2 regions of the Bradyrhizobium sp. S3.3.6 genome follow, and region 2 is predicted to be linked to the other one. Evidence: riboswitches for the same ligand, from Rfam matches in the RefSeq annotation. Region 2 holds a riboswitch; the other holds the start of a gene.
What was found. Region 2 has a riboswitch for S-adenosylmethionine ahead of ABID59_RS18040 (O-succinylhomoserine sulfhydrylase). Riboswitches for the same ligand answer to the same signal wherever they lie in the genome.
Positions count from the first base shown of each region.

Region 1 (15,397 bases), on a different contig from region 2:
ACAAGACCGCGGCGCGGCCGCTGTTCCAGCCGCCGAAATTTCCGCTGGTGCTGCCGAATGCGCGCACCCGTAACGGCGTCGGTCAGACGGTGAAGGATCTCAGCGAGGATCCTTATGCCGGCGCCGATGTCACGCTGACGCTCACCGCCAAGGACGAGGCCGGTAACGAGGCGAAGAGCGAGCCGTTCAACATGCGCCTGCCCGAGCGGCTGTTCACCAAGCCACTCGCACGCGCGCTGATCGAGCAGCGCCGCATCCTCGCGCTCGACGCCAACAAGAATTCCGACGTCTACACCGCGCTCGACGCGCTGATGATCGCGCCCGAGCTGTTCACGCAGGAGGCCGGACAATATCTCGGCCTGTACAGTGTCGCGCACCAGCTCGAGGCCGCGCGCACGGATGATTCATTGCGCGAGGTGGTGGCGAGCCTGTGGGCGCTCGCGGTGACGATCGAGGACGGCAACATCTCCGACGTCGAGAAGGCGTTGCGCGCGGCGCAGGACGCGCTGAAGCAGGCGCTGGAGCGCGGCGCCAGCGACGAGGAGATCAAGAAGCTCACGCAGGATCTGCGGGCGGCGCTCGACAATTTCATGCGCCAGCTCGCCGAGCAGTTCCGCAACAACAAGGATGCCCAGCAGCTCGCGCGTCCGCTTGATCCCAACACCAAGATCCTGCGCCAGCAGGACCTCCAGAACATGATCGACCGCATGGAGCGCCTGTCGCGCTCCGGCGACAAGGACGCGGCCAAGCAGCTGCTCGATCAGCTCCAGCAGATGCTGGAAGGCCTGCAGATGGCGCAGCCGGGGCAGTCCGGCGAGAGCGACATGGAGCAGGCGCTCAACGAGCTCGGCGACATGATCCGCAAGCAGCAGCAATTGCGCGACAAGACCTACAAGCAGGGCCAGGACTCCCGGCGCGATCGCATGCGCGGCAAGCAGCAACAGGGCGACCAGTCGATGTCGGACCTGCAGCAGGACCAGCAGTCGCTGCGCGACCGCTTGAAGAAGCTCCAGGACGAGATGGCCAAGCGCGGCCTCTCGCAGAAGGGCCAGAAAGGCCAGCAGGGACAGAAGGGCCAGCAGGGACAGCAAGGCGACCAGGGCCAGCCCGGCCAGGATGGCGATCAGGACGCTGACCAGGGTGATGATGACGGCGGACTCGATTCCGCCGACAACGCCATGGGCGATGCGGGCTCGAAACTCGGCGACGGCAATGCTGACGGCGCGGTGGATTCCCAAGGCAAGGCACTGGATGCGATGCGCAAGGGTGCGCAGAAGATGGCCGAGGCGATGCAGCAGGGCGACGGCGACGGCCAGGGCGACGGTCCCGGCAATCGCATCGGGCGCCAGCAGAGCGGCGGCAACCAGACCGACCCGCTCGGCCGTCCGCTGCACGGCCGCGAGTTCGGCGACGACTACACGGTCAAGATCCCCGGCGAGATCGACGTCCAGCGCGTTCGCCGCATCCTCGAGGAGCTCCGCCGCCGCCTCGGCGACCCCGCGCGTCCGCAGATCGAGCTCGACTATCTCGAGCGGCTGCTGAAGGATTTTTGAGGCGGGGTCGCCACAAGCTCACTGTCATCGCCCGCGAAGGCGGGCGATCCAGTATTCCAGAGACGACGGTGATTGAATCGAGAGGCCGCGGAGTACTGGATGCCCCGCCTTCGCGGGGCATGACAGTGGAATATGTGGCCGCCCCCGCCCACTACCCCTTCTTCGCCGCCAGCGCATCCGCCACCGCCGTGCGGATATCCGCGACCGAGAATGGTTTTGTGACCACGTCATGCACCAGCGCATTGAGGTTCGAGGCACGCTCGCGCTGATCGGCAAAGCCGGTCATCAGCAAAATGGTCAGTTGGGGAAAGTCACGCGCAGCGGAGAGTGCGAGTGCGATGCCGTCCATGACGGGCATCTGGATGTCGGTGAGCAACAGATCGAACGCGCCGTCCTCGCGGGTCAGGATCTCCAGCGCCTCGGCGCCGTCCTGTGCGGTGACGGTCTCGTGGCCGTCCATGGCGATGGCGCGCGCCACCAGCTGGCGCATCGAATCCTCGTCATCGGCGATCAACACTCTTGGCATGACACCAACCTTTGGATCAACCTCCCGTGCGGCACGCGACGGCGCCTGATTACACGCTGCCGCCGGCAATGTCGCGCCGGTTGAAGAAGCGAACGTCGATATTGCGGCCTTCCGGCGGCGGCGAGGCCAGGCGCGAGCGGAAGAAGGCGCGCTCGCCCGGTTGCAGCACGGTCTGCTCCAGCACCGAATTCCAGGCGTAGATCTCGGCGCCTTGCGCGTCGCGCACGGCAAAGCGCAGGCGCGGAATATCGAGCGGCCTCTTGCCCTGGCCCACGATCGCGCCCTCGATCACCAGCACCTGCTTACCGTCCACGGTCTCGGTCGAGAGCTTGACGTCCTTGAAGGCGAGGCCGCGCAGGTTCACCTCAAAGCCGACCATCTTGTAGAAGGCCGCAGTCTGCGGCAGCAGGCGGACCATGTCGCCTCGCCAGATCACCAGCGCCAGCACCAGCGCGCCCATGGCGGCGCAGGCGGTCGGCAGGCCGAAATGGGATTTTCGCCGGGCCACGGCCGGGGCCGGGCGGCTCACCTTTGCCCCGCGGCGGCTGAAAAGGCCGCTGAACCAGGACTGGTGCTGCGCGCCGACGACTTCCTCCTCGGCGGCGCGGGCCGCCGCCGACCACTCGTCCTCGGGCTCGGCGGCGTCCTCTGTCGGCCAGTCGCTGGCGATCGAGGGGCTTTCGACCATCGGGGTTTCGGCGGTTGAATCGTCCTTGGCGTAGGAGTTCCACTGCTCGGCGAGGTCGGACTGGTCGTCAGTCTGGCTGGCTTCGGCCAAGGCCGGCACGGCGGCCTCCCCGACGGCATCCGCGGGATGCGCCATCCACGTCTCCTTGCAGCGGGAGCAGCGGACTGTCCGCCCATTGGCCCCAAGGCTCGCAAGCTTGATCGCGTAGGATGTCGTACAATGGGGGCAGACAATATGCATGGACGGCCTCGACGATGACCTTGTCGCGCGGAGCCGGGCGCCAAGGGACTTCTAAGGAAGGATAGTTCTAAGATGCTGCCTCGGATGCTACAGGGCGACCGTTAACGAACCGGAAACCATAACGGTCGCACAACCCCTTGATTGCATGCGGCGAAACCTTGCTGGCGTGCGACCTGCGTCCCCTCTCGAACGGAGCTGAGCTTGGTTCGGTTCGAAAATGTCGGATTGCGCTACGGTCTGGGGCCGGAGGTCCTGCGCGACCTCAGTTTCCAGATTCCGGCGCATTCCTTCCAGTTCCTCACCGGCCCGTCCGGCGCCGGCAAGACGTCATTGTTGCGCCTGTTGTTCCTGTCGCATCGGCCGACCCGTGGCCTCGTCAATCTGTTCGGCCACGACATCTCCCGGCTTGGCAAGGACGAGATCGCGGATCTGCGCAAGCGCATCGGCATCGTGCTCCAGGATTTTCGCCTGCTCGACCACATGACGACCTACGAGAACGTGGCGCTGCCGTTCCGCGTCATGGGCCGCAGCGAATCGAGCTATCGCAAGGAAGTCATCGACCTGCTGCGCTGGGTCGGGCTCGGCGAGCGCATGGATGCGCTGCCGCCGATCCTGTCCGGCGGTGAGAAGCAGCGCGCGGCAATCGCGCGCGCGGTGATCTCGCGGCCGCAGCTGTTGCTTGCGGACGAGCCGACCGGCAGCGTCGATCCGACGCTCGGGCGGCGACTGCTGCGGCTGTTCATCGAGCTCAACAAATCCGGTACCGCCGTCATTATCGCAACCCACGACATCGCGCTGATGGACCAGTACGAAGCGCGCCGCTTCGTGCTGCATCAGGGCCGGCTGCACGTCTATGAGTAGGACCGACGAGCGCGGCGTATTGGTCGATCTCGGACAGGAACGTCCGCAGCTGCCGGCCAGGGCGCGCAACATGTCGCCGATCGTGCCGCGCGCCTCGATCCACGGCCGCGCGCTGGTCGCCGTTGTCGCCATCATGACTTTCCTCGCCTCGATGACGACGGGCACCGTGCTGCTGGTCAGCGCCTCGGCCGCGGAATGGCAGTCCGATGTCGCGAGCGAGATCACCATCCAGGTCCGCCCGCAATCCGGACGCGACATCGAGCGCGATACCGCTGCCGTCACCGAGGCGATGCGCGCGCAGGCCGGCATCGTCGAGGTCAAGCCGTTCACCAAGGAGGAGAGCGGCAAGCTGCTCGAGCCCTGGCTCGGCACCGGGCTGTCGATGGACGATCTGCCGGTGCCGCGCATGATCATTGCGCGCGTGCAGCCGGGCACAGCGCTCGATCTCGGCGCCTTGCGCGCCCGCTTGACGCAAGTGGCGCCAAGCGCCAGCGTCGACGATCACCGCGCCTGGATCGAACGGATGCGCTCGATGACCAACGCCACCGTGCTCGCCGGCATCGGCATCCTCGCGCTCGTCATCGTCGCAACCATCATTTCGGTTTCGTTCGCGACCCGCGGCGCGATGGCGGCGAACCGCCCGATCGTCGAGGTTCTGCATTTCGTCGGCGCCGGCGACCGCTACATCGCCAATCATTTCCTGCGGCATTTCCTCAGGCTCGGCCTGGAAGGCGGCGTCATCGGCGGCGGCGTCGCCATGCTGTTGTTCGGCTTCTCCGAGTCGATCGCGGGCTGGTTCTCCGGCACCCCGGTCGGCGACCAGTTCGCGGCCCTGCTCGGCACCTTCTCGCTGCGGCCGTCCGGCTATGTGGTGCTCGCGGTGCAGGCCGTCCTGATCGGCGCCATCACAGCGGTCGCCTCGCGCCAGACCCTTTTCTCGACACTGAACGACGTGGATTGAGCCCGACAAACCGGACTCCACTTCGCCTCAAAACGTCCTAAAATAATCCGGGGAAGGGATCACCGACATCATATGACCTCGCCGATCGACGACACATCGCCGAAACTGCCGCGCGGCTGGCTGCGCGCGACCGTCGTGTCGACGATCGCGTTCGTTTTCGTCGGCGCAGCGGCGGGCTTCGTCGCGTTCCTGTCGCAATTGCGCGGCGCCGAGATTGCGCCGGACCGCAAGGCTGACGGCATCGTGGTGTTGACCGGTGGATCCTCGAGGGTCTCGGATGCAATGGAGCTGCTGGCGGCCGGCTACGGCAAAAGGCTCCTGATCTCGGGCGTGCATCCGACCTCGACCGCGAGCGACATCTCCCGGACGCTGCCGGAGAACCAATCCTTCATGGCCTGCTGCGTCGATCTCGACCGCACCGCGCTCTCGACCCGCGGCAACGCGGCGGAGGCGCGGCGCTGGGCCGAGGGGCGCGGCTTCAAATCGCTGATCGTGGTCACCTCGAACTATCACATGCCGCGCGCGCTGGTGGAATTCTCGCATGCCATGCCGGGGACCACGCTGGTTCCGTTCGCCGTGGTCGGCGACAAATGGCGCGAGGAGCCGTGGTGGACCTCGGCCTCGACGCTGCGGCTGCTGTTGTCCGAATATGTCAAGTACGTCGCCGCCGAGCTCAGGGTGCGGCTGGAAGATTTCGGGATTGACCTTTCCCCCGAACTGTCGGAGCAGCCTGCGGGCCTGCAATCCAGGCGGCCCGCCACCGCACAGGCCAATTGATCGGATTCTTGATGTTCCTGATTTTCCTGCGCTCGCTGCTGTTCAACGTGCTGTTCTACGCGGTGCTGGTGTGCCTCGCGATCGTGGCGCTGCCGACCTTCGCCTTGCCGCCGCGTGCCATGCTGACGGTCGCGAGATGGTGGGCGAAGGCGACACTGGTCCTGATGCGCGTGGTCTGCAACATCAGGGTGGAATTCCGCGGCGTCGAGAAGATCCCGCAGGGACCGCTGGTGATCGTGGCGAAGCACCAGTCGTTCTGGGAGACCTTCGTGTTGCTGGGTTTCTTCAATCGCCCGATCTTCATCCTCAAGCGCCAGCTCATGCAGATTCCGGTGTTCGGCCAGTTCCTGGTCAAGACCGGGATGATCGCGATCGACCGCAATGCCGGCGTCAAGGCGCTGCTGGACATGACACGTCGCGCGCGCGAGACGGTGCGTGCAGGCGGCCAGCTCGTCATCTTTCCGGAAGGCACGCGCCGTGCGCCGGGAGCACCGCCGGACTACAAGACCGGCTTTGCACAGATCTACTCGTCCTGTGGCGTGCAGTGCCTGCCGATCGCGCTCAATTCCGGCCTGTTCTGGCCGCGCCGCACCTTCATGCGCTATCCCGGCACGCTGGTGGTGGAGTTCCTCGATCCGTTGCCTCCGGGCCTGCCCAAGGGTGAGTTTCTCGCGCGCGTGCAGACGGCGATCGAGGATGCGACCGCTCGCATCGTCGAAGCGGGCCGCAACGAGCAGGAGCAGTTGATCGGCAGCGCGCCGAGCTACGCTCCCTCGGAGAGCTAGCGGTTCTCTCGATCTTCCGCGGGAGCGGGCGCGTGCAGCGAATGCGCGTCGCCATGCAGCATGGTCGCGAGCTGATGCAATTGCGTGTCGCGAAAGCCTTCGGCCTCGATCGCCTTCACGGTCGCCGTCACGTAGTCGCGGTTGGCGCCGGACTGGCCGTGACCCTGCAGCACATGGCGGTGCTGGTCGGCGAGCGACAGCCGGCCGGCGTACTGCACATGACCGCGGTCGACGACATAGGCGAGTGCCGAGACGCGCTCGCGCGCTTCGTTCTCCAGCCACACCGAGCGCATCACCTCGCGATAGACGGAGGTCACCTGCTCGCGCGCCCGCAAATAGGCGACCACGTCGGCACGGTTCTTTTCAGCGATGCGGAAGGCGATGCCGCGGCAGGCGCCGCCGCGGTCGAGGCCCAGCACCAGGCCCGGCTGCTCCGGCGTGCCGCGATGCACGAAGGAATAGACGCAGAGCGCGCGATGCTCGCCGACCAGCCGCGCCGGGATGCGCTCCTCGAATTCGAAGCCCGGCCGCCACATCAGCGAGCCGTAGCCGAACACCCAGAGGTCGCCCTTGGCGCTGGTGACGGAGGGGAGGGTGATTTCCGACATTTCGGGCACGGCTAGCAGAACCGTGCCCCCAAGCGAAGCGAATTCTCCGCCTTTCGTCGGGGGCCGGCCTCGCTTACATTTGACAAAATCTGGGGTCAAAGGGTCGCCGCATGTCCAATATGACTATTGCCGCAGGCCGGCGCTCCCGTTGGGGGCTCTTCATTGCTCCCGTCCTCCTCCTGATCCTCGCCATCGCCTGGAGCGGCTTCTGGTTCTATGCGGCCTCGCAGGCCGAGGTCGCGGCCGATGCCTGGCGCGCGCAGGAGGCCAAATCCGGCCGCATCTATGATTGCGCCAAGCGCTCGATTGCCGGCTTCCCGTTCCGCTTCGAGGTCCAGTGCTCCGGCGCCAACGTCGCCCTGGTCTCGCAGAATGCGAGCAAGACGCCGTTCACGGCCAAGCTCGACAACATTCTGGTTCTGGCGCAGGTCTACGATCCCAAGCACGTCATCGCCGAATTTTCCGCGCCGGCAACGCTGACTGATAGCGTCACGCAAAACACCTTCGTGGTGAACTGGAGCAACGGCCGCAGCAGCGTGGTCGGCTTGCCGGCCATCCCGGAACGCGCCTCGATCGTGTTCGATGATCCCAGCATCGTCAGGCTTGATGGTTCGGTGCAGGTGCCGCTCGCGCGCGCCAAGCAGATTGAGCTGCATGGGCGCATCGCGGACGGATCGCCGGCCGATCATCCTGTGATCGAGACCGTGCTCCAGATCGCGCAGGGCAGCATCCAGGGCGTTCATCCCTTGCTCGCCGAGCCGTTCGAAGCCGACACGCGCGCGAAGATCACCGGGCTTTCCGATCTCACCCCAAAACCCTGGCCGCAGCGCTTCCGCGAGATCCAGGCCGCCGGCGGTCACATCGAGATCGTGCAGTCGCGGATCCAGCAGGGCGAGATGATCGCGGTCGCGGCCGGCACGCTGGGCCTCTCGGCCAATGGCCGACTGGATGGCGAATTGCAGATGACCGTGGCCGGTCTTGAACGCGTCATCCCGGCGCTCGGCATCGAGAAGATGCTGGAAGAGGGCGTGCCGCAGGCAACGCTCGATCGCGTCGCGCCCGGCGTGAAGTCCAAGGACCTCAACAATCTCTTTGGCGCGCTCGACCGTGCCGTTCCCGGCCTCGGCAAGGTCATCAAGCAGAACGCCAATGCCGGCGTGGCCGCCGGCATCAACTCGATCGGCACCGAGAGCACGCTCGAGGGCAAGAAGGCCCGCAGCTTCCCGCTGAAATTCGTCGACGGCGCCGTGCTGCTCGGCCCGGTCCAGGTCGGCCAGATTCCGCCGCTGTACTAGCTGTCGTCACTCTCACTGGCTACGTCACGGCCGCTTCGCCTAATCGTGATGGTCCCGGTCGGGCCCAATGCGCGCTGCATCACCGGCGCGGCGATCGCGCGCGTGCGGATCGGGCGAGCGGCGAAAATATTCCGGACATGATCGTCAGGAAAACGTGACGCAGAAGATGCGCAGGCCTGCGAATAACTGCTCGCCCATTCGCATCACTCCACACCAGGGAAGCATGCACGCGCCGGAGGCGCAACCAACAGCACCTGCTTCCCAAGTGGAGGGAGGCTTACGTGCGGATCATCAACAGCGGACTGATGCTGGGACTACTCGCTGCCTGTTCGGGACAGGCGCGTGCCGACGACAATGTCACAACCGAAATCCAGGCGCTGAAGACCAAGCTGAAGGAGCTGCAGCAGAAGGTGGATTCGGAGGCGCGTAAGACGCGTCAGGTCGAAGTGCAGGCCAAAGCCATGCCGATGCCGGGGACCTACAAGGCGCTGCCCGTCGAGGCATGTGCGGGCGGCAAGATCTGCTACAAGGGCGTCACGCTGACATTCGGCGGCTGGGTCGATCTCACCGGCATCTACCGTTCCCGCAACATCGCCTCCGACACCGGCTCGGTCTACAATTTCATTCCCTATCAGCAGAGCCACAATTTCTACTTCCCGGAGACGCGGTTCTCCGCGCGCCAGAGCCGGTTCTCGGTGCTGGCCGAAGGCAATGCCGATCCCGATACGCATCTCGCGGGCTACGGCGAAATCGACTTCGAGGGCGCGGCGCAGACGGCGAGCTCGGTTGCCACCAACTCCTTCAATCCGCGGATGCGGCAGCTCAGTCTCGAGCTCGACCGGACCGATCTCGGCCTGCACTTCCTCGCCGGCCAATCCTGGTCGCTGAACGCGCCGACCAAGACGGGCATCGATCCTCGCGGCGTCGACGCGCCCGGCGTGATCGACTTCGAATCCGTTCCGGGATTTCTGGCGGCACGCCAGCCAGGTCTGCGCGTCTGGAAGGATCTCGGGCCCGAGTTCAAGCTCGCCGCGTCGGTCGAAAATCCGCAGACCGCCTTCTTCGGCGGCAACATGCCGACGGTCGGTACGCCCGCGGCCGGTCCGCAGGGCGTGCTCAATCCGAACCTCCAGGTCAATCTGACCGGGCCGGGCGGCAGCTTCTTCAACAACCTCAACAATGTCAGCTTGAACCAGGTGCCCGACGTCACCGTCAAGGCGGCGTGGGACCCGCGGCTCGGGCCCTACAAGCTGCATGTCGAAGCCTGGGCGCTCTATCGCCAGCTGTTCGATCGCTTCAATGGCGCCAACCACGGCTACGACACCGGCAGCTTCGGCGGCCACGTCTTCGCCGAGCTGATTCCGAAGACCCTCGACCTCCAGCTCTACGGCGCGCATGGCGTGCTCGGCCGCTTCACGGCGACGCCGTTCCCCGATGCGGCGGTGGCGCAGGACGGCACGGTGCTGCCGCTGACGATCACGGCGGCCGCGGTCGGCCTGATCTGGCACGCGACGCCGAGCCTCGATGTCTACAGCTACGCCGGTCTGGAAAAGGCCAAGGCCAGTTTTGCCAATGTCGGGATCACTCCGTTCGGCTACGGCAATCCGCTCTACAACAACACCGGCTGCTTCACCGAGAACACGCCGGCCGCGACCTGTAACGGTAACACCAGGGAAGTCCGGCAGATCACCGCCGGCATCTACGACACCATCTACCAGGGCAACTACGGCACGCTGAAAGCGGGCGTGCAGTATTCCTACACGCAGCGGTTCGCCTTCGCCGGTGTCGGCGGCGCGCCCAAGACCGACGACAACATCGTCATGACGCAGATCCGGTACTATCCGTTCTAGGCAGGGAGCCGCGCTTGCGCCCCATCCGGGTTTACTTCAGCTACGGCTTCTTCAGCGCCGCATGCGGCCGGCCGAAGTCCGGCGCTGCCGAATCCTGGCCGATCTCGACGATGCCGCGGCGGATGGCGCGGGTGCGGGTGAAGTGATCAAACAGCGCCTCGCCGTCGCCGCGACGGATCGCGCGGGTGAGCTTTGCGAGATCCTCGGTGAAGGTGCCGAGCATCTCCAGCACCGCGTCCTTGTTGGCGAGGAAGACGTCGCGCCACATCGTCGGATCGGAGGCCGCGATGCGGGTGAAGTCGCGGAAACCGCCGGCCGAGAACTTGATGACCTCCGATTCCGTCACCTGCTGCAGCTCGTCGGCGGTGCCGACGATGGTGTAGGCGATCAGATGCGGCAGATGGCTGGTGATCGCGAGCACGAGATCATGATGATCCGGCGTCATCACCTCGACCTTGGCACCCATTGCCGCCCAGAAGGCGCGTAAGTGCGCGGTGGCCGCGGCGTCGGTGCCTTCCGGCGGCGTCAAAATGCACCAGCGGTTAATGAAGAGCTCGGCGAAGCCGGAATCCGGGCCCGAATGCTCGGTCCCCGCGACCGGATGCGCCGGCACGAAATGAACATCCTTCGGCAGGTGCGGCGCCATGTCCCTGACGATCGCGCCCTTGACCGAGCCGACGTCGGAAATAACAGCGCCGGGCTTGAGATGCGCAGCAATCTCCTGCGCCACCGGCCCGCAGGCGCCGACAGGAATGCAGAGGATGACGAGATCGGCATCCTTCACCGCTTCCGCGTTGGTCGCGACGACCTGGTCGACGATGCCGAGCTCGAGCACCCGCGCGCGGGTCTTCTCCGAGCGCGCGGTGGTGACGATCTCGGAAGCCAGCCCCTGGAGCTTCGCTGCGCGCGCGATCGAGCCGCCGATCAGGCCGAAGCCGATCAGCGCGACGCGCTGGAAGTGCGGGTCCACGCTCATTTGCCGGCCATGAAGTCGCGCAAGGCCTCGGCGACGAGGCGGTTGGCCTCCTCGGTGCCGATGGTCATGCGCAGCGAATGCGGCAGGCCGTAGTTTTTCAACGCGCGCAGCACCAGGCCGCGCTTGGTGAGATACGCATCGGCGTCGTCAGAGGTCTTGCCCTTGTCGGTCGGGAAATGGATCAGCACGAAATTGGCGACGCCCGGCGTCACCTTCAGCCCGACCTTGGTGATCTCCTCGGTCAGCCAGTTGCGCCAGGTCTCGGTGAACTGCTTCGACATCGCCTGGTGCGCGGTGTCCTCGATCGCGGCGACGGCGGCGTACATCGCCGGCGTCGACACGTTGAACGGACCGCGGATGCGGTTGACCGCGTCGATGATGTGCTCGGGGCCGAACATCCAGCCGATGCGCAGTGCGGCGAGACCATGGATCTTGGAGAAGGTATGCGTCACCACCGTGTTGTCGGTGGTGGCGACGAGTTCGATCCCCATCTCGTAGTCGTTGCGAGAGACGTAGTCGCAATAGGCGGCGTCCAGCACCAGCAGCACGTGCGAGGGCAGGCCGGCGCGCAGGCGCTTGACCTCGTCGAACGGGATATAGGTCCCGGTCGGGTTGTTGGGGTTGGCGAGCCAGACCAGTTTCGTGCGCGGCGTCACCACCTCGAGGATGGCGTCGACGTCGCAGGTCAGGTTCTTCTCCGCCGCGATGACGTTCCTGGCGCCGACCGCCATGGTCGCGATCGGGTAGACCAGGAAGCCGTGCGTGGTCGAGATCGCCTCGTCGCCATGGCTGAGATAGGTGTGGGCGAGCAGGTTGAGGATTTCGTCCGAGCCGGCGCCGCAGATGATGCGGTTCGGATCGAGCCCGAACGAACGGCCGATCGCCTCGCGCAGCACGCGCGAGGTTCCCTCGGGATAATCTTCCAGATGGTCCGCCACGCGCTTGAAGGCCTCGATCGCCTTGGGCGAGGGTCCGAACGGCGTCTCGTTGGCCGAGAGCTTGAACACCTTGCGGCCCGGCTCCGCGACCGGGCTCTTTCCGGGCGTGTAGGGCGCAATATCGAGAATGCCGGGATTCGGCACGGGGCGGGACATCTTCAACTCCGGTGTGGCCAGGTCAGTTCGCGACTTACGATTTCGACCCGGTCGGGGGCACCGTATAGCGCGTTGCGTGGCTGCCGACGAGGGCCGTGGAGCGCACCGAGGCCCCTGCTTCGATCAGGGCAGCCCTGATTTTGTCGATGCTGGAGGCGCTCGTGACCGAGACCAGCAGCGCCGCGCCGTCGAAGGCGGTATCGGGCACCGCCACGATCTCGGCGAGCGGCGACAGCGCCCGCGCGACCTCGACGTTCCACCCGGATACACGCACACTGAAGGTCTCGACCTCCGTCACCACGGCGCTGTCGGCGACGCGCGAGACCGCGAACACGGGCAACGCCGCCGGATGGTCGGCGCGCTCGACGAAGGGCATCCGCGCAATGATTTTTGGCGCGCCGTCCGCTTCCAGCTCCAGCCACCACGGCGTGCGGCTCGAAGTCGCCGAGACCAGCGCCAGATCGCCCTTGGACTTCGCCACCGCTTCGACCGCTGCCTGCGCGCTGAAATGCGCGACGTAAGGAACCGTGAAGCCGAAATGGAAGCGCACCGAATCGCGCATCGCCGGCTCGCTCACCGAGACGTCGGCATGCACGGAGAACGGCGCCTGGACATAGGTGAATGTGGAGATGATGACGCGCCAGATGCTCTCGACCGTGTCGAGCGGCAGGATGCCGCGATGACGTTGCACGATGTCGCGCATCATGGAGGCTTCGCGCGCCGGGCGGAACGCCGAGCCGACCTCCTGGGTCTGCTTCACCTGGATCAGGCGGTCGATGATGTCGCCGCGCTGCATCAACAGGCGATGCATGCCCTCGTCGATCGCGTCGATCTCCTTGCGCAATTCCTGGAGCGATGGTGGCGCGGGCGGACGTTGGGACATATCTGCGACGTGCTGTTGAGAGGCTGTGGTCGAGGTTCTGATTAGGCAGGATGGGCGGCGAAAGCAAAGAGAAATGCAAAGAGAAGTCAGGCCCGCGTCGGCTGGCAGCACGGGAGCGAATTTGGCTCATCCGAACCGCGACTTGACGAAAAGCGCCCAAGCCGGTAGGTTTTTGCCTGTTCCGTGGTCATTTGAGCCGGCCGGCTTGCAGCCACGTTAAAAAACTCGCTAAACAGGCCGGGGACACTTCCGATCCCGGCCGAACCTATCGTTCAGGCCGGGTTTTTTATGGCCTGATGTCAGTCGCGATCTGAAGTCCGATCGCAAACGAGGTCGATGGTCAGAGATGGTTGGCGTCAAGTCTGTCCCCAGTCCCGCGATCAGTGCCGACGATCGGTCGCATGAGGTCGATCATCCGAGTTCGGAGGTCGCGCAGTTCGGCGCCGACCAACCGCTGCGGCTCGATTGCGGCATCGATCTCACCCCGTTCCAGATCGCCTACAAGACCTATGGCGAGCTCAACGCCGATCGGTCCAACGCCGTGCTGATCTGCCATGCGCTGACCGGCGATCAGCACGTCGCCAATGTGCACCCCGTCACCGGCAAGTCCGGCTGGTGGGAGACGCTGGTCGGCCCCGGCCGTCCGCTCGATCCCAGCCGCTACTTCATCATCTGCTCCAACGTGATCGGCGGCTGCATGGGCTCGACCGGGCCGGCCTCGATCGATCCCGCGACCGGCAAGGTGTGGGGCCTGGATTTCCCCGTCATCACCATCCCCGACATGGTGCGCGCGCAGGCGATGCTGATCGACCGGCTCGGCATCGACACGCTGTTCGCGGTCGTCGGCGGCTCGATGGGTGGCATGCAGGTGCTGCAATGGACCGCGGCCTATCCCAAGCGCGTCTACTCGGCGCTGGCGATTGCCTGTTCGACGCGGCACTCGGCACAAAACATCGCCTTCCACGAGCTCGGTCGTCAGGCCGTGATGGCCGATCCCGATTGGCACAATGGCGCCTACGCCGATCAGGGCATCCATCCGCATCGCGGCCTCGCGGTCGCGCGCATGGCTGCACACATCACCTATCTCTCGGACGCCGCGCTGCATCGCAAGTTTGGCCGCCGCATGCAGGACCGCGAGCTGCCGACCTTCTCGTTCGATGCCGATTTCCAGGTCGAGTCCTATCTGCGCTACCAGGGCTCGTCCTTTGTCGAGCGTTTCGACGCCAACTCCTATCTCTATCTCACGCGCGCGATGGACTATTTCGACATCGCCGGCGACCATGGCGGCGTGCTGGCAAAGGCGTTCGCCGGAATCGAGACGCGCTTCTGCGTGGTCTCCTTCACCAGCGACTGGCTGTTCCCGACCTCGGAATCGCGTGCGCTGGTGCATGCGCTGAATGCGTCGAGTGCGCGGGTGTCGTTCGCCGAGATCGAGACCGATCGCGGCCACGACGCCTTCCTGCTCGACGTGCCTGAATTCTTCGACATCTCCCGCGCCTTCCTGCAATCGGCAGGCAAGGCGCGCGGGCTCACCGGCAAGAATGACTGACCGGGAATGACTGACAAGGACGGCTAGCGATGTCTGTACAGGAAGTGCTGCCGCTCAACGGCCTCGCTGCGGAGCAGTCCGGCCCGTTTCGCGCCGACCATCTGCTGGTCGCCGAGATGGTCAAGCCGGGCTCGAAAGTGCTCGACGTCGGCTGCGGCGAGGGCGATCTGCTTCAGTTGCTGGAGACCCGCGGCATCGACGGCCGCGGCATCGAGCTGTCGCGCGCGGGCGTCAACCGCTGCGTGGCAAAGGGCCTCGCGGTGGTGCAGGGCGACGCCGACACCGACCTCGTCAACTATCCCGACGACGCCTTCGACTATGTGATCCTGTCGCAGACGCTGCAGGCGACGCGCCAGCCCAAGGTCGTGCTGGAGAATCTTCTGCGCATCGGCCGCCGCGCCATCGTGTCGTTCCCCAATTTCGGCTTCTGGCGGATGCGCCTGCAGCTCCTGGTCGGCGGCCACATGCCGCGCACGGAGAATCTGCCGGCGAGCTGGTACGACACCGCCAACATCCATTTCTGCACCATCAAGGATTTCGTCGAGCTCTGCGACACCATCGGCGTCAAGATGGAGCGTGCCGAAGCGCTCGACCTCTACGGCCGTCCGCTGCGGCTGCGATTGCCATGGTGGGTGTGGAATCTGTTCGGCGAGCAGGGCGTGTTTTTGCTGAGCCGCGGGCAGGGGAAGTAATTTATCGTCATTGCGAGCGGAGCGAAGCAATCCAGAATCCCACCGCGGAAAGATTCTGG
Region 1 is NZ_JBEPOT010000015.1:206,469-221,865, forward strand. Features, by position in the region: gene ABID59_RS32760 (TIGR02302 family protein) at 1-1,553, shown strand, start outside; gene ABID59_RS32765 (response regulator) at 1,705-2,079, opposite strand; gene ABID59_RS32770 (MJ0042-type zinc finger domain-containing protein) at 2,129-3,007, opposite strand; gene ftsE (cell division ATP-binding protein FtsE) at 3,209-3,868, shown strand; gene ABID59_RS32780 (cell division protein FtsX) at 3,861-4,829, shown strand; gene ABID59_RS32785 (YdcF family protein) at 4,902-5,606, shown strand; gene ABID59_RS32790 (lysophospholipid acyltransferase family protein) at 5,618-6,391, shown strand; gene ABID59_RS32795 (gamma-glutamylcyclotransferase) at 6,388-6,999, opposite strand; gene ABID59_RS32800 (DUF2125 domain-containing protein) at 7,110-8,294, shown strand; gene ABID59_RS32805 (hypothetical protein) at 8,576-10,144, shown strand; gene ABID59_RS32810 (prephenate/arogenate dehydrogenase family protein) at 10,185-11,120, opposite strand; gene hisC (histidinol-phosphate transaminase) at 11,117-12,214, opposite strand; gene ABID59_RS32820 (chorismate mutase) at 12,249-13,097, opposite strand; SAM riboswitch at 13,271-13,350, shown strand; gene metX (homoserine O-acetyltransferase MetX) at 13,444-14,646, shown strand; gene metW (methionine biosynthesis protein MetW) at 14,676-15,338, shown strand.
Region 1: another riboswitch for S-adenosylmethionine. It lies ahead of metX (homoserine O-acetyltransferase MetX); the one in region 2 lies ahead of ABID59_RS18040 (O-succinylhomoserine sulfhydrylase).

Region 2 (15,397 bases):
TTCCGATATTGGAACTCCCCGGCACAAGATTATCGGCAAAGGTATAGAACGCCACCTTGGTGCCATCAGGCGAGAACACCGGGTCGTAGCTGCCGCCATTCCCATGAACGCAGCTGGCGCTGTCCGACACCAGTGTGGCGACCCCGGTGGCAAGATCCTTGATGTAGATATCGTTGATGGCGCCACCTCCTGTGGTGGACCCGAACACGATCTTGGTGCCATCGGGCGAGAACGAGGGGGCGAAGGTAAAGCCATTCTGATCCCCGCCGCTGCCGTCTCCCCCGTTGTACGGACTGGCCCCCACGAGCGTTATCGCGCCAGTGGTCAAGTCTTTCACGAAGATGTCGCGCACATGGTCGGTATCGCCCGGCACGAGATTGTCGGCATCGGAATAGAACGCAACCTTGGTGCCGTCAGGCGAGAATATCGGGTTGGTGCTCTGGAAGCCGTCCGCCTGCGCCCCGCTGGCATTGGTCGACACGCGCGTGATGGCGCCGGTCGTCAGGTCCTTCACGAAGATGTCGTAAGCACTATTGGTATCGCCAGGCACCAAATTGTCGGAAGCAGATGCGAACGCCAGCCTGGTACCATCGGGCGAAAAAACCGGCTGGTAGCTCCAGCTATCCCCCTGTACCCCGCTGGCGCTAGTCGACGCGAGCGTGATGGCGCCAGTCGTCAGGTCCTTCACGAAGATGTCGGGTTGACCGTTGGTATCGCCGGGCACCAGATTGTCGGCATAGGATTCGAACGCCACTTTCGTGCCGTCGGGCGAGAACACGGGCTGGTGACTTTGGCCATCCGCCTGCGCCCCGGTTGCGCCGGTCGACACGCGCGTGACGGAACCGTCGCTGCCACCATCGGCGGTGAAAACAGGTGCTGAGTTTGTCATCAATGCCTCCGTTTGCCCGACAACAGGCCGGACCCGAATGTTTGTTCGATGATCAGAAGCAAAAACGCGGGCGCCAATAAGTCCCTGCTGACCAAACTGCCGACCAAAGCAAGCTTATTGCCCCTGAATGACGAACGCTTGATGTGGCTCGACGCATCATCGCGACAACGCTGCGACTAGTGGTGCATGACTTGCGGTATGATCCGAACGACAATGCCCACTCGCGAGCAGACCATCGAAACTACCGCTTCGATCGGCTACTTTATCTGTCGCGTCTTGGTGCCGCCTAGTTCCTCTGGGGGCCTTGGCCGCAAGGCTCGGCTCAACCTCTACGGTACTTCCGCATAGCAATCGTCGCCAAAGATCCAGCGAAGTGCACCAAGTTCCGGCAAAGTGTTGGAGCGGGCGAAGGGAATCGAACCCTCGTATGCAGCTTGGGAAGCTGCCGTTCTACCATTGAACTACGCCCGCGGATGCACGTGTCCCGCGTCCGTCCTGATTAGCCGAGACGGTGTCCGGCGCCAAGCGCTTTGGCGCGTCAGGCCGGACGGTTGTTAACGTCCTGCTAAGATTCCAGGTGCGCCGGATTGTGGCGGTGTTATGATCGCTGCCGGGTTGAGGAACGTACAGCGTGTGGGGCGTGCGCATGGTGGGGCGTGCTTACGCGATATTCGGCACGGCCATAGGCCGTTGCGGCATCGTCTGGAGCAATTCCGGCGTCGTGGCCGTGCAATTGCCGGAGGTGCGGGAGATCGACACCCGCCGCCGGATTTTTCAGGTCCATCCCGAGGCGCGCGAGCAGGCGGTCCCGCTCAACACCGAGCTTGCGATCGAGGGCATCCTGACCTTGCTGCAGGGCAGCGATCCCGATTTTTCCGATGTCAGCCTGGACGCCGGCGGCGTGCCCGCCTTCGACCGGCGGGTCTACGAATATGCCTGCACCATCCCGCGCGGGGAGACGCGCACCTATCACGAGATCGCCAAGGCGCTGGGCGCTTCGGGCGCCGCGCATTCGGTGGCGCAGGCGATCTCCCGGAATCCCTACATGATCATCGTGCCTTGCCACCGGGTGATTGAGGCCGGCGGCTATGCCGACCGGATCTCGCCTTACGGCGGGGTGATCTCCAAGCGGCGGCTGCTGGCGCTTGAGGGCGCTCATCCGATCGCCAGCAAGACGCTGTTCGAGGTGCTGCTGCCCGTTGCCCCGCCGCGCTCACCCACCTAGATAGGTGCGATGGATGCGACCACGCTGCTGACGTCACAAGCGATGACGGTCTCCGAGTTTCGCTGCGACGCGGGACCGGGCGACAAGCCGTTTGCCGAGTGCCGCACCGGTCATTCCATCGCCTATGTCCGCTCCGGGAGCTTTGGCTGCCATTGCCGCGCCGGCTTCTTCGAGCTGATAGCAGGCTCGCTGCTGGTCGGCGCGCCCGGCGACGAATACACCTGCACGCATGAGCATGTCTGCGGCGACGTCTGCCTGTCGTTCTTCTTCAGCGAGGAGCTGGTCGAGGCGCTCGGCGGGCGATGCGAGACGTGGCAGGTCGGCGCGACGCCGCCGCTGCCCGAGCTGATGGTGCTGGGCGAGCTCGCCCAGACGGCGGCAGATGGCAACAGCGACCTCGGCCTCGACGAGATCGGCCAGATCCTCGCCGGCCGCTTTGTCGATATGGTCTCGGGCAAGCCGCGCAAGCCGGCTACGCCGACGGCACGCGACCGCCGCCGCGCGGTCGAGGCGGCGTTGTGGATCGACGACAACTCGCATGCCGGGATCGACCTTGAGCAGGCCGCGCGCCTGGCGGATTTGAGCCCGTTCCATTTCCTGCGGCTGTTTTCCAACGCGCTCGGCGTCACCCCGCATCAATATCTGGTGCGCTCGCGCCTGCGGCACGCGGCGCGCCTGCTCGCTGACGACGACATCGCGGTCACCGACATCGCCTATGACGTCGGCTTCGGCGACCTCTCCAACTTCGTCCGCACGTTTCATCGCGCCGCGGGCGTGTCGCCGACCAAGTTCCGACAGGCGTCAAAGGGGAAGCGCAAGATTCTCCAAGAGCGGCTTGCCCTCAACTGACTAGGGTCGTCTCCGGCGCGCGCCACCACGCGGCGCGCTTTGCAATGGAGATGACCATGTACGACCATATCGGACTGCGGGTTGCCGACCTCGACGCCGCCACGCGCTTCTACACCGCGGTGCTGACGCCGCTCGGTTATGTCCTGTGCTCGAGCGGCGACGGCTATGCCGGCTTCGGGCCGAAGGGCGAGCCCGCGCTCTGGCTGCACCTGAACAAGGGCCGCAAGGCAGACGGCGCGCATATCGCGTTTCGCGCCGGGGATCACGATGCGGTAAAGGCGTTTCACAGCGAAGGCCTGAAGAGCGGCGGCCGCGACAACGGCGGCGCCGGGCCGCGCAAGGATTACAGCCCGACCTATTACGCGGCGTTTTTGATCGACCCTGATGGCAACAATGTCGAGGCGGTTTGTACGTGAGGGCACGGATTCCGTCATTGCGAGGAGCTCTTGCGGCGAAGCAATCCAGACTGCTTCCGCGGAGACATCCTGGATTGCTTCGCTGCGCTCGCAATGACGGTGCTTGTGGTGACGACCTGACATAATCAAGGACACCTCCATGGCCTCCATCCACAACGACGTCCCCCTCTCCGCCCCGGCCTGCAGTGTCTGGGACGCGGTGCGCGATTTCGGCGCGCTGCATCAGCGGCTGGTGCCGGGCTTTGTCACCGCTTGCCAGCTCGACGGCGATGCACGCATCGTCACCTTCGCCAATGGCGCGGTCGCACGCGAGGTGCTGGTCGATTGCGACGACGCGCGACAACGGCTGGTCTACGCAATCAACAGCGAACGGCTGACGCATTACAGCGCCTCGGTGCAGGTGATCGCCGACGGCGAGGCGAAATGCCGCCTGGTCTGGATTATCGACATGCTGCCCAACGAGCTCGCGCCTTACGTTCAGGGGCAGACCAGGGAGGCCGTGATCGCCATGCGAAAGGCCTTCCCGCCTCCGGCTACGTGATCTTTCTCACAGAGCCCCGCTGTCGTCAGCCGTAACCATGGCGGCGTGCGTCCGGTTGGCCTCGCTCTCCCGGCGACGCCACGCACGCGAGGAGCATGCCATGAGAGGTGCGGACAAGGTGATCTGCCAGGCAGCCGCCGTGCTGCTGCTGTTTTCGGTCGCGAGCACGCCGGCGAAGGCGCAGTTCCTCGGCGGTGGAGGTGCCGGCGGCGAGGACATGATGACCCAGATGGCGCCGATGCTGGAGATGATGAAGGCGAAGATGGGCAAGCGCCGCTTCGCCATGCTGATGCAAACCATGGGGCCGATGATGAGCCGCATGATGGAGAATGGCGGCGGCGGGCTCGGTGGCGTGATGGGTGGCGGCGGTATGGGCGGCGGGTTCGGCGCGCCCAATTACGGTGGCTACGCACCGATGGGCGACGGCGATATCACGGGCATGCTGGGCGGCGGCGGCGACATGATGGCGATGATCCCGCAATTGATGCGGCTCGCCAATCTCGGCGGCGGCGGTCATCGCCGCCACAAGCATCGCTAGTCTACAACCGACAGCGCCGGACGCACGGCCGGCTTCGTCGCGCGCGGTCCCCAGCGCGTCAGCACCACGCTGGAGCATGACAGCAGGCCGAGCACGACCATCGAGCTCGCGGCCAGCCAGAAGAAGTTTTGCGCAGTGGCGTCATGCGTCGACAGCCACCAGCCGCAGGTCGCGATGTAGGTCAGTCGCGCCGTCTGCGCCAGCACCGGGCCGATCACCTTGGCCGCGCCTTGTGACGAGAAGTACATCGTCGAAGCGAGGCCGATGAAGGCGTAGAACGGCGCGACCGTCGACAGATACTGATGGCTGGTCGCGCGCACGGTGGCGCTGTCCGTAAATATGTTGACCCAGAGGTCGGGGAACAGCGCAACGAGGCAGGCCGGCGCGCCGACAGCGACGAAAGCACTCGCCCCTGCAATCCAGGCGATGCGCCGGGCGCGGGCGATGCGACCGGCACCCACCGCCATGCCGATCATCGGCACCGACGCGATGCCGAACGAGAATGCGATCGAGGTCAGCAGGAATTCGAGCCGCGCGCCGATGCCATAGCCGGCGAGGATCGCAGTGCCGAATTTGGCCAGCATGTGGGTGAAGATCGAGATCGTCAGCACCGATTGCAGCGGCGAGAAGCAGGCGATCGCGCCGACCTTCAGGATGTCGAAGAACATCGCCCACTGAATGCGAAGCCCGCGCAGTTTCGGCACGATTCGTGCGCGGCCGGAGAACAGGAACCAGCCCATCACGCAGATATTCATCGAATAGGCGATCAGCGAGCCCGCCGCGACACCGCGCATGCCGAACTGCGGCACGGGCCCGAGTCCGAGGCCCAGCGTGCCGCCAAGCACGACCTGCATGACCGCGGAATTCAGCATCAACAGCGATGGCAGCTTCATGTTGCCGGTGCCGCGCAGCACGCCCGCCATGGTGTTGAGAAGCCAGGGCAGCACGGCACCTCCGAAAAACACCTGCGTATAGGCGATCGCATGCGTCAGCACTTCACCACGGCCGCCGAGCATCGTGAGCACCTGGGGTCCGAAGATCAGCATGCCCAGCATGAAGACGACGCCGAAGGTGATGCCGATCAGGAGCGCATGCGCGGCCAGCGTCCCGGCACGCTCGCGATCGCCGGCGCCGAGCGCACGCGCGATGGCCGAAGCGACCGCGCCGCCCATGGCGCCGCCGGACATCGTCATGGTCAGGATCACTGTCGGAAACACCAGCGCCATCGCCGCCAGCGCTTCCACGCCGAGACGTCCGATATAGGAGGTCTCGGCGATCACCACGCAGGTGCCGGCGGACAGCGCGACGACGTTCGGCCAGGCGAGACTGAGCAGCGTGCGCAGGATCGGCCCATCGGTCAGCGCGCTCCGCATCGGGCGCGGAGGCGGCGACAGCGGATGTTCCTGCTCATCGACCGGGATTTCGGCGATGTCCGTCATTCCCTCTCCCGGGCAAAAGCGCCGTTTGCGGCGCAGCAATGCATAGGTGTGCTAATCTATTTCCTCGCGCGGAAGGCGCGATAGGCACGTGTTAGCACGACAGGCCCCGATTCCTCCTGCGTCAGGTGCAGGCGTGCCCTGCGGCAGCGCATTTCAAGTGGTGGAATTACCCGACCGTCCAGACCAGCGGCGGCCGGCCGCCTGCTGTCGGACGCAAATGCACCCGGATGTGCCGGCCGCATCCCGCAGCGAGCCCTTCGAACAGCCCTTCCAGCACCTTCGCGCAGGCACGATGATAATCGGTGACGTCATCCATCAGCGTCCAGCTTTGCTGGCTGATCTCGATGCTGCCTTCGGACGTCGTGATCTCCGCTGCGTCGTCCTGCGCCGCGAACAGCCCCTTGAGAAACGATGCGAACTCGCTCGCGCCACCGCGTGTCGCCGACAGCGCGGCTGCGACCTCGTCGAAATACTGCATGCCGATCAGCTTGCCGGTGAGGTGCAGGAGATAGCCGGCATCTTCCGGCCCGAATAGCTGCACCATCACGGGCGCGGCGGTGCGGACATATTCCATCGCGTAGTTGCGATAGGCCTTTTCAAGCCGCGGCCTCGGCCAGCTCGCGACAGGCAAAGCCGGGGCGGTCTTCGCGTCGAACAGCGGTGCTTCGAGATGCCGAGCGAACACCAGGCGCTGGTCGAGCTCGAGCGGATGGTCGTATTGATGATAGTAGCCTTCGAGCCCATCCTGCCCATCAACGCTCTGCTTGGTGCAGACGAAGCCCAGGCGGAGATCGCCAAGCGCCGCACCGTTGTTGGCGTGCCAGCCGCGCAGCATCGCGCGCGAGACTTCGCCCGGCACGCCGCAGATCGCAGCGCCCTTCCAGATCCAGCGCGGCGGCGGATAGCGGATCCAGGCTTTGGTGTCGCTCTCATACATGTATTCGACGTGGACGCCGCCGATCCAGTTGGAGAGATAGTGATATTGCGCAGCCGCCACCGCCGGCGGCAAATGGCTGAGCCCTAGCTTTTGCAAGCCGGGCAGAAAGCGCTCCTGCTGCTGGCGGCGGAACACGCGGAAGACGAATTCGGCCGCGTCCGCCGTGCCGCGTCGGGTGACGACGGTAAGGATCAGGCCGGTGAAATAAGCGTGGTAGAGGTCGGCGACCGCGCGCCAGCGTTTCCATTGAGCTTCTTGCGCGGAATCTGGTGCGGCAGTCATGTTCGCTCCCGGCTTGTTGTTTTGCGGGAGTGTGTCATCGCGGATGGGGCGGCGCAACCGGACACGCACTCGCTGTCATCGCCCGGCGGAGACCGGGCGATCCAGTATTCCAGGGACGGCTGTGATTGAATCGATGGGCCGCAGCGTACTGGATTCCCCGCCTTCGCGGGGAATGACGGCGGAGGACGCGGATGCAGCTACACCCGAAAGTGCTTGCTCAGCTTCAGGCCCTGCGCCTGGTAGTTGGAGCCGATGCGCTGGCCGTACATGGCGTCGGGGCGTGACAGCATCTTCTCGTAGACGAGGCGGCCGACGATCTGGCCGTGCTCGAGGATGAACGGCACTTCGCGCGAGCGCACTTCCAGCACGGCGCGCGCGCCTTGGCCGCCGGCGCCGGCATAGCCGAATCCGGGATCGAAGAATCCGGCATAATGCACGCGGAATTCGCCGACCAGCGGATCGAACGGCACCATCTCCGCGGCGTAATCGGGCGGTACCTGCACCGCCTCCTTCGACGCGAGGATATAGAACTCGCCGGGATCAAGGATCAGGCTGCCATCGGGACGCGCCGAGATCGGCTCCCAGAAATCTTCCACCGCATAGCCGGAGCGACGATCGACATCGACCACACCAGTGTGGCGCTTGGCGCGGTAGCCGACGAAGCCCGTGCCCTTCGCGCCCGAGAGATCGACCGAGACGGCGACGCCGCCGGCAAGATCCGCATCGTCGACATCGACGAGGCGCTCGGACGCATGTAACGCATCGAGCTCGTCGGCGTCGAGGATGGCGTCACCGGTGCGGAAGCGCACCTGTGACAGCCGCGAGCCCTCGCTGACCAGCACCGGAAACGTCTTCGGGCTGATCTCGGCATAGAGCGGACCGTGATAGCCGGCGCCGATCATGTCGAAGCGGCGGGTGCCGTCGGCGATCACGCGGGTGAAGACGTCGAGCCGGCCGGTCGAGCTCTTGGGGTTTGCGGCAGCGACGATCTCCGGCGGCAACGCAAGGCTTTCGAGCAGCGGCACAATGTAGACGCAGTTGGTCTCCAGCACCGCGCCGTCGGCGAGGCTGAACTCGTGCAGCTTCAACTGGTCGATGCGCTCGGCAACGGTGGCGCCGGGGCCGGGCAGGAAGCTCGCGCGCACGCGATAGGCGACGTCGCCGAGGCGCAGGTCGAGGCTCGCCGGCTGGATCTGGCTTTCGACGAAGTCGTAGGCAGGCAGGATGAGGCCCGCCTCCGCCATCGCCGCGATCATGCGGTCGGGCAGGATACCATTGGCGTCGGCGGCAACCGTGAACGTCAATCGGGGGTCCTCGTCAGGGGTCGGATGCATCCGGACATGCCGAAGATACAGTTTTTTACGGCTAGCCGATGGCTGTCTTGACGGAAAGGGCATTGCGGAATATGAGCATGACTTATCCCGTGGTGATTTGAGCCGGCCGGCTTGCAGCCACGTTAAATAAGTCGCTAAACAGGCCGGGGACCTCTGTGATCCCGGCCCGTGGAGATATCCAGGCCGGTTTTTTTGTGACCATTTTCGATGGTCACGCAGAGGAGATCCTATGTCGAAGTCCCCGGCGTCCACCACGCAATACCGTCCCGAAACCCGCCTGGTTCATTCCGGCACCCTGCGCTCGCAATATGGCGAGACGTCGGAGTCGCTGTTCCTGACCCAGGGCTACGTCTACAACAGCGCCGAGGAGTGCGAGGCGCGGTTCAAGGGCGAGGACCCCGGCTTCATCTATTCGCGCTATTCGAACCCGACGATCGCGATGTTCGAGCGCCGCATGATCGAGCTCGAAGGCGCCGAGGCTGCGCGCTCGGCGGCAACAGGCATGGCCGCGGTGACGACCGCGATCCTGGCGCCGCTGAAGGCCGGCGATCACGTGGTGGCATCGCGCGCGCTGTTCGGGTCGTGCTTGTACGTCATTCAGGATCTCTTGCCGCGCTACGGCATCGAGACCACGCTGGTCGACGGAGCCGATCTCGACCAGTGGCAGCGTGCGCTCAAGCCGAACACCAAGACGTTCTTCCTGGAGAGCCCGACCAATCCGACGCTCGACGTGCTCGACATTCCCGCGATTGCCGAGATCGCGCATAGCGGCGGCGCGCGGCTCGTCGTCGACAACGTGTTCGCAACGCCGATCTGGCAGAGCCCGCTCGCGCTCGGCGCCGACGTCGTGGTCTACTCCGCGACCAAGCACATCGACGGCCAGGGCCGTTGCCTCGGCGGCATCATCCTGTCCTCGGAAGCCTTCATCGCCGAGCACATCCACAACTTCATGCGCCAGACCGGACCGTCGATCTCGCCGTTCAACGCCTGGGTCCTGCTCAAGGGCCTGGAGACGCTCGGCGTGCGCGTGCGCGCGCAGACGGAGACCGCGGCGCGCATCGCCGACGTGCTGGCGAGCCATCCGAAAATTTCGCGGCTGGTCTATCCCGGCCGCGCCGATCATCCGCAGGCGGCGCTGGTGAGGAAGCAGATGCGCGGCGGCTCGACGCTGGTCGGCTTCGAGGTCAAGGGCGGCAAGCAGGGAGCGTTCCGCGTGCTCAACGAGCTCAAGCTTGCGAAGATTTCCAACAATCTCGGCGACGCCAAGAGCCTCGTCACGCATCCGGCCACCACGACGCATCAGCGGCTGAAGCTGGAAGATCGCGCCGCGCTCGGCATCAGCGAAGGGTTTATCCGCTTCTCGGCCGGGCTCGAGCATGCGGATGATCTGATCGAGGATCTGACCGCGGCGCTGGAGAAGGCGTGAGGCGCGCCAAGGGCTCGGTCTCGTAGGGTGGGCAAAGCGAAAGCGTGCCCACCATTCACGACCTCGATGCCGATAGATGGTGGGCACGACGCGAGAAGAGCGCGCCTTTGCCCACCCTACGACACCTACATCGGCCGGTACGTCCGCACGTCCGCGGGCACGTTCACGCCCAGCTTGATCTGGCCGACGGAGCGGATGATGTCGTCGCCGAGCAGCTGGGCGAAGCAGGCATAGCCCCAATCGTTCATGTGCAGGCCGTCGGCAATGACAAAGCTCTCGACCGGGAGCGCCTGCTTCTCGTGCCAGTCGCGCATCACCTCGAAGCGCGGGAAGATGCCGACGTGACGAAGCTCGGCGATCTTGCCGAGCAGCTTCACCATCTTGCTTGCGCTTTCGGGACGCTCGGTGACGCGCGGTGAATATTGCGGGTCGACCAGCACGACGTCGGCATCGCCGGCGGCCTGGATGCGGGTGATGCCGTCCTCGACTATCTTGGCGGTGTCGCCGGGATCGAGGTTGCGCAGCACGGCGTTGGTGCCGACCTGCCAGATCACGAGATCCGGATGCACGTCGATCACCTCCTTCTGGAGGCGCTTCATCATCTCGGGCGCATCCTCGCCGCCGACACCGGCATTGACGACGGTGATGTTGGCGGTGGGATATTGCCGGCGCAGCTGCGCGGTGAGACGGTTCGGATAGTTGAAGTCCGGCGAGCTCGCGCCGTAGCCCGCCGTCGACGACGAGCCGAACGCGACGATCACGACAGGCTTGCCGGCAACGAGTTTGGCCGCGACATGCGGCAGCGAGCCCATCGCCTTCGAGCCGCCCTTCGGCGCAAGACACGGCACGCGGCTGAAAATATCGCCAGCGGATTTCGCGACCTGCTTCACCTTGTCGATGGCGCGCGAGGTGAGCCCGCGCTGCTCGGTAGCCTGCTGACTGGTCGCGGCGACCGTGGTCTGGGATGGTGATGCCGGTGCGGGATTAGCGGTCTGCTGCGGCGCGGGCGTCGCCTGGGCAGCCTGAGCGTGAGCAGGTGCCTGCACCACAGGCGTCAGCATCAGCAGCGCCGCCGCTGCGGGCGCGGCCAGCCATGTCGACAGGCCAAAAGGGCGGAGAGAACTCATTAACGCTAGACCTCAATTTTGCTGCTGGGCCGGCCCCAGATGGGCAGCGTCGATCACGAACTGTGCCAACGCCCGGCCGATGCAGTCATGGACCTGTTTCGCCAGCTCGGGGCCCCGGGAGGGGCTGAACAGGTCGAACTGACCCTGATCATTCCACTGCCGCATCATCGCGAAACGGTCGAACAGCGGGACATCATGCTCCTGCGCCACCACCCGCATATTATCGAGATACGGCGGCGCCGAGATCATGGTTTCGGTACGCGGGCTGTACTGCAAATTCATCAAGACGACGTCAGCCCCTGCATTTTGCAACGCAGCGACCCCTTCGGTCACGGCGCCGCGGAAATCGTCGGGATCGATGGAGCGGATAGCATCCACGGTCCCGGTCTGCCAGATGACCAAAGTAGGTGTTTTTGCTTTCATCAGCTTAACGAAGGTTCCGGCGGCCTCCTCCGCTGTCTTCTTGCTCTGTATTTCTACGGATACGTGCACGGTCTCCGCAGGCGGCAGCTTGTCCTTCAAAATGGCCTGCATCCGCGCCGGATAGGAGCTGTCCTCCGAGGATGGAATGGTGGTGGAGCGGCTGCCGATCACCAGGATCTCGAGCGGCTTGCCGGCCTTGACGGTCTCGGCGACCTTGTGGAGCTGGCTGTCGGTGGCAAGCAGATAAGGCGGCAATTCGCAGGCTGCGGGCGCGGCAGGCACGGCATCGCCCGCGCGCGCCGGAGGCGCGGCGAGGCACCCGCATATCAGGACCAGGCTCAGGAGAACCTTCGCCTTCATCAGCCCCCTCCCGCCAGATCGGCATTGCCGACGGCGTTTTTGGTTTTCGCACCGCTCTTGTCAGCCACGCGCTTGTACCACGAAATCACCCAGGCAACGCCCCACATGATCAGGATTCCGGAGAGACTAATGAGCGCATGCATGCCCGGTCCACCGGAGACCTCGGCCAGGATGAAATGGCCGGCGAAGGCCAGGAACACGCCGAGGCAGAATATCTCCAGCGAATGCTGGCCGCACAGGATCAGCGGCCGCAACCAGGGCGATTTCAGGCCCGGCCAGTCCCGCGGCAGGAACCGCACGGTGAGCGCGGCCAGCGCCAGGAAATGCGTGAAGCGCAGCACGTCGAGGTCAGTCTTGTCGATTGGATACATCCACTGCTCGATCCGCTTCGGCATGAGATGGCCGAGCTGCGGCACGTACCAGGTCAGCGTCACGTAGAACGCCGCCACGATATAGGCGATCGAGATCCACATCGTCACGGGCGACGCCAGAATGCGTGACATGCGTCGCGCACCTCCGAGTGCACACCATGCCCCGAACACGAACAGCAATTGCCAGGCGAGCGGATTGAACGCCCAGAAGCCGTTCGGATAGGCGGAGAAGTAGAGGTCGAATTCCCAGGTCGCCGCATAGAGCAGGGCCGAGAGCGCGAGCGTCACGTCAGGCCGCCACTTCATCGACCACAGGATCAGCGGCAGCGCCAGCATCAGGACGATATACAGCGGCAGCACGTCCATGTTGACGGGACGGAAGCGCAACAGCAGCGCCTGCACGATGGTGACGTCGGGCTGCTTGAGGAAATCCATGATCCCCATCTCTTCGGTGTAGAGCGGGTTCTCGAAGCTGGTTGCTACATAGGAGATCTCGGCGAGGAAGATCGTGAACAGGAAGACGTGGGCGACATAGATCTGCCAGACCCGGCGCAGGATGCGCGCGGTGGCGATGACGAAGCTGCTCTCCAGCATGGCGCGGCCATAGACGAAGGCGGCCGTGTAGCCGGAGATGAAGATGAATATCTCGGTGGCGTCGCTGAAGCCGTAATTGCGGATCGTGAACCAGGTCAGCAAATTCGGCGGCAGATGGTCGATGAAGATCAGCCACAGCGCGAGGCCCCGGAACAGGTCGAGCCTGAGCTCGCGCTCACCGATGGCGGGCAGCGTGATCGCGGGTGCACGCGGCTTCGCTGCCACGGGTTTGGCCTCCACGGGCTTGGCACCCGCGGTTCCCGCGATCGTCGATCCCGTCACTTGATCGGCAATGGTCATCGGGGCCCAAAAACCCTTCCGCAAATCGCAACGTTTGAGGAGTGTACCGGTCCAGTCGCCGCCCCGCAAAGCGGCCGGATCACATACGGGTGTATTCTTTGGGGGTGTACTTCCCTGTCAATTCTGGCGGGACGATGTCGCGAAAGCCGCCTGCGGCGTTTGGTTCCCGGCGAGGATTTCGCTATGATGGCAATGATGTACCGCGCCGTGACCCGCCAGATCGAAGTGACCGTCGAGCCGAACTTTGTTCCGGAGCAGTCGTCGGCCGACCGCTCGCGCTATTTCTGGTCCTACACCATCGTCATCACCAATTCCGGCGACGAGACCGTGCAGCTCAAGACGCGGCATTGGATCGTCACCGACGCCACCGGCCGGCAGCAGGAGACCAAGGGCGAAGGCGTGGTCGGCGAGCAGCCGACGCTCGCCCCCGGCGAGCGCTTCGAATACACCTCCGGCGTGCCCCTCACGACCGCCTCCGGCTTCATGACCGGCCGCTACCAGATGGTCAGCGAAAGCGGCGAACGTTTTGAGATCGACGTGCCGACGTTCTCGCTCGACAGCCCGGACAACAAGCGGGTGTTGAATTAGGAGGCGGGTGTGACGGTGCTGTAGGGTGGGCAAAGGCGCGAAGCGCCGTGCCCACCATTCCGGTCACGACACGCAAGATGGTGGGCACGCTTCGCTTTGCCCACCCTACGATAGCTCGCGATAACGAAAGATAGGCGCTTACGCGTCTTCGACGCCCGCCTCATCCGGCGTGAACTCGTACACCGATGAGCAGAACTCGCAGGTCACGACGACCTTGTCGTCCTTGACCATCGCCGAGCGGTCATCCGGCGAGAAGCTCTTCAACATGGAGGCGACCGCGTCGCGTGAGCAGGAGCATTGCGCTTTCAAGACAAGCGGATTGAACACGCGCACGCCGCGTTCGTGGAAGAGGCGATAGAGCAGCCGCTCGCCGGAGAGATCGGGATCGATCAGCTCGACGTCCTCGACGGTTTCGATCAGCGAGCGCGCCTCGACCCAGGCATCGTCCTCGGCGACGGCGTGCACCTCGGCGCCCTCGGGCGCGTCGCCGGGATGGAGATCGGCCTGCCGCGCGCGCTCCGGCGCCTTCGGCAAAAACTGCATCAGCATGCCGCCGGCGCGCCAGCGATGCTTGCCGCCGTCGCTCGAGCGCCACTCCTCGCCGACCGCGAGGCGCACGCGTGTCGGGATCTGCTCGGAGCGCAGGAAATATTCGTGAGCGGCGTCTTCCAGGCTGCCGCCGTCGAGCGCGACCAGACCCTGGTAGCGGCTCATGTCGGGACCCTGGTCGATGGTCATGGCGAGATGGCCGCGGCCGAGCAGCGCGCCGGAGTGCGAGCCAGTATTCTTGGCGTCACCGAGGCGCTCGGCGTCAAAGCGCGCATAGGCGCGCAGGCGATCCGGTGCCTGATAGTCCACCACCAGAAATGACACCGGCCCATCGGTCTGGGCCTGGAGGATGAAGCGGCCCTCGAATTTCAGCGCCGAGCCGAGCAGCGTCGTCAGCACGATGGCCTCGCCCAGCAGCTTGCCGACCGGTGCCGGATAATCGTGCTTGGTCAGGATCTCGTCGAGCGCGGGGCCAAGCCGCACCAGCCGCCCGCGCACATCGAGCACGTCGACCTCGTAGGGCAGCACGGCGTCATCGATCGGAACCGCGGACGGCGCGCGAACCGGGCCCTCGGGCCCGGTTTTCATGTCAGGGGATTGGGAAACCATGGCGCTTTATCTGGGGTCGGAGGTGGGAAATGGAAGGGGCGCGAGGGGACCTCGAATTCGGTGTCGTCCGGGGGCGCGCGCAGCGCGAACCCGGGACCATAACCACAGGATTACGCTATTGCTGTCGACGACAACTCCGAGTCATCGCCAAAAGGGGTTCCTGTGGTTAAGGGTCCCGGATCTGCGCTTACGCTTGTCCGGGACGACAGCGGAGGATGGGGCCGCTCGCACAGCCACCTCGCCCCGCCACAGTGTTACTTCACCGCGTCAAAACACCAGGCCAGAATGCCCTTCTGCGCATGCAGGCGGTTTTCGGCCTCGTCGAACACGACCGATTGCGGGCCGTCGATCACCTCGTCGGTGACCTCCTCGCCGCGATGGGCGGGCAGGCAGTGCATGAACAGCGCGTCGGGCTTGGCCAGCGACATCAGCTTGGAATTGACCTGGTAGGGCTTGAGCACGTTGTGGCGGTGCTCGCCTTCCTTGTCGCCCATCGACACCCAGGTGTCGGTGACGACACAATCGGCATCCTTCACGGCGGCCTCGGGATCGGTGCCGAGCACGATCGGCGCACCGGTGGCCTTGATGAAGTCGCGCATC
Region 2 is NZ_JBEPOT010000005.1:334,726-350,122, forward strand. Features, by position in the region: gene ABID59_RS17990 (VCBS domain-containing protein) at 1-889, opposite strand, end outside; tRNA gene ABID59_RS17995 (tRNA-Gly) at 1,287-1,360, opposite strand; gene ABID59_RS18000 (methylated-DNA--[protein]-cysteine S-methyltransferase) at 1,536-2,114, shown strand; gene ABID59_RS18005 (helix-turn-helix transcriptional regulator) at 2,124-2,963, shown strand; gene ABID59_RS18010 (VOC family protein) at 3,020-3,379, shown strand; gene ABID59_RS18015 (SRPBCC family protein) at 3,519-3,920, shown strand; gene ABID59_RS18020 (hypothetical protein) at 4,021-4,458, shown strand; gene ABID59_RS18025 (MATE family efflux transporter) at 4,455-5,897, opposite strand; gene ABID59_RS18030 (hypothetical protein) at 6,064-7,116, opposite strand; gene ABID59_RS18035 (2'-deoxycytidine 5'-triphosphate deaminase) at 7,314-8,450, opposite strand; SAM riboswitch at 8,530-8,609, shown strand; gene ABID59_RS18040 (O-succinylhomoserine sulfhydrylase) at 8,680-9,876, shown strand; gene ABID59_RS18045 (SGNH/GDSL hydrolase family protein) at 10,002-11,003, opposite strand; gene ABID59_RS18050 (SGNH/GDSL hydrolase family protein) at 11,016-11,786, opposite strand; gene ABID59_RS18055 (OpgC domain-containing protein) at 11,786-13,051, opposite strand; gene apaG (Co2+/Mg2+ efflux facilitator ApaG/CorD) at 13,247-13,639, shown strand; gene ABID59_RS18065 (Hsp33 family molecular chaperone) at 13,778-14,797, opposite strand; gene argF (ornithine carbamoyltransferase) at 15,052-15,397, opposite strand, start outside.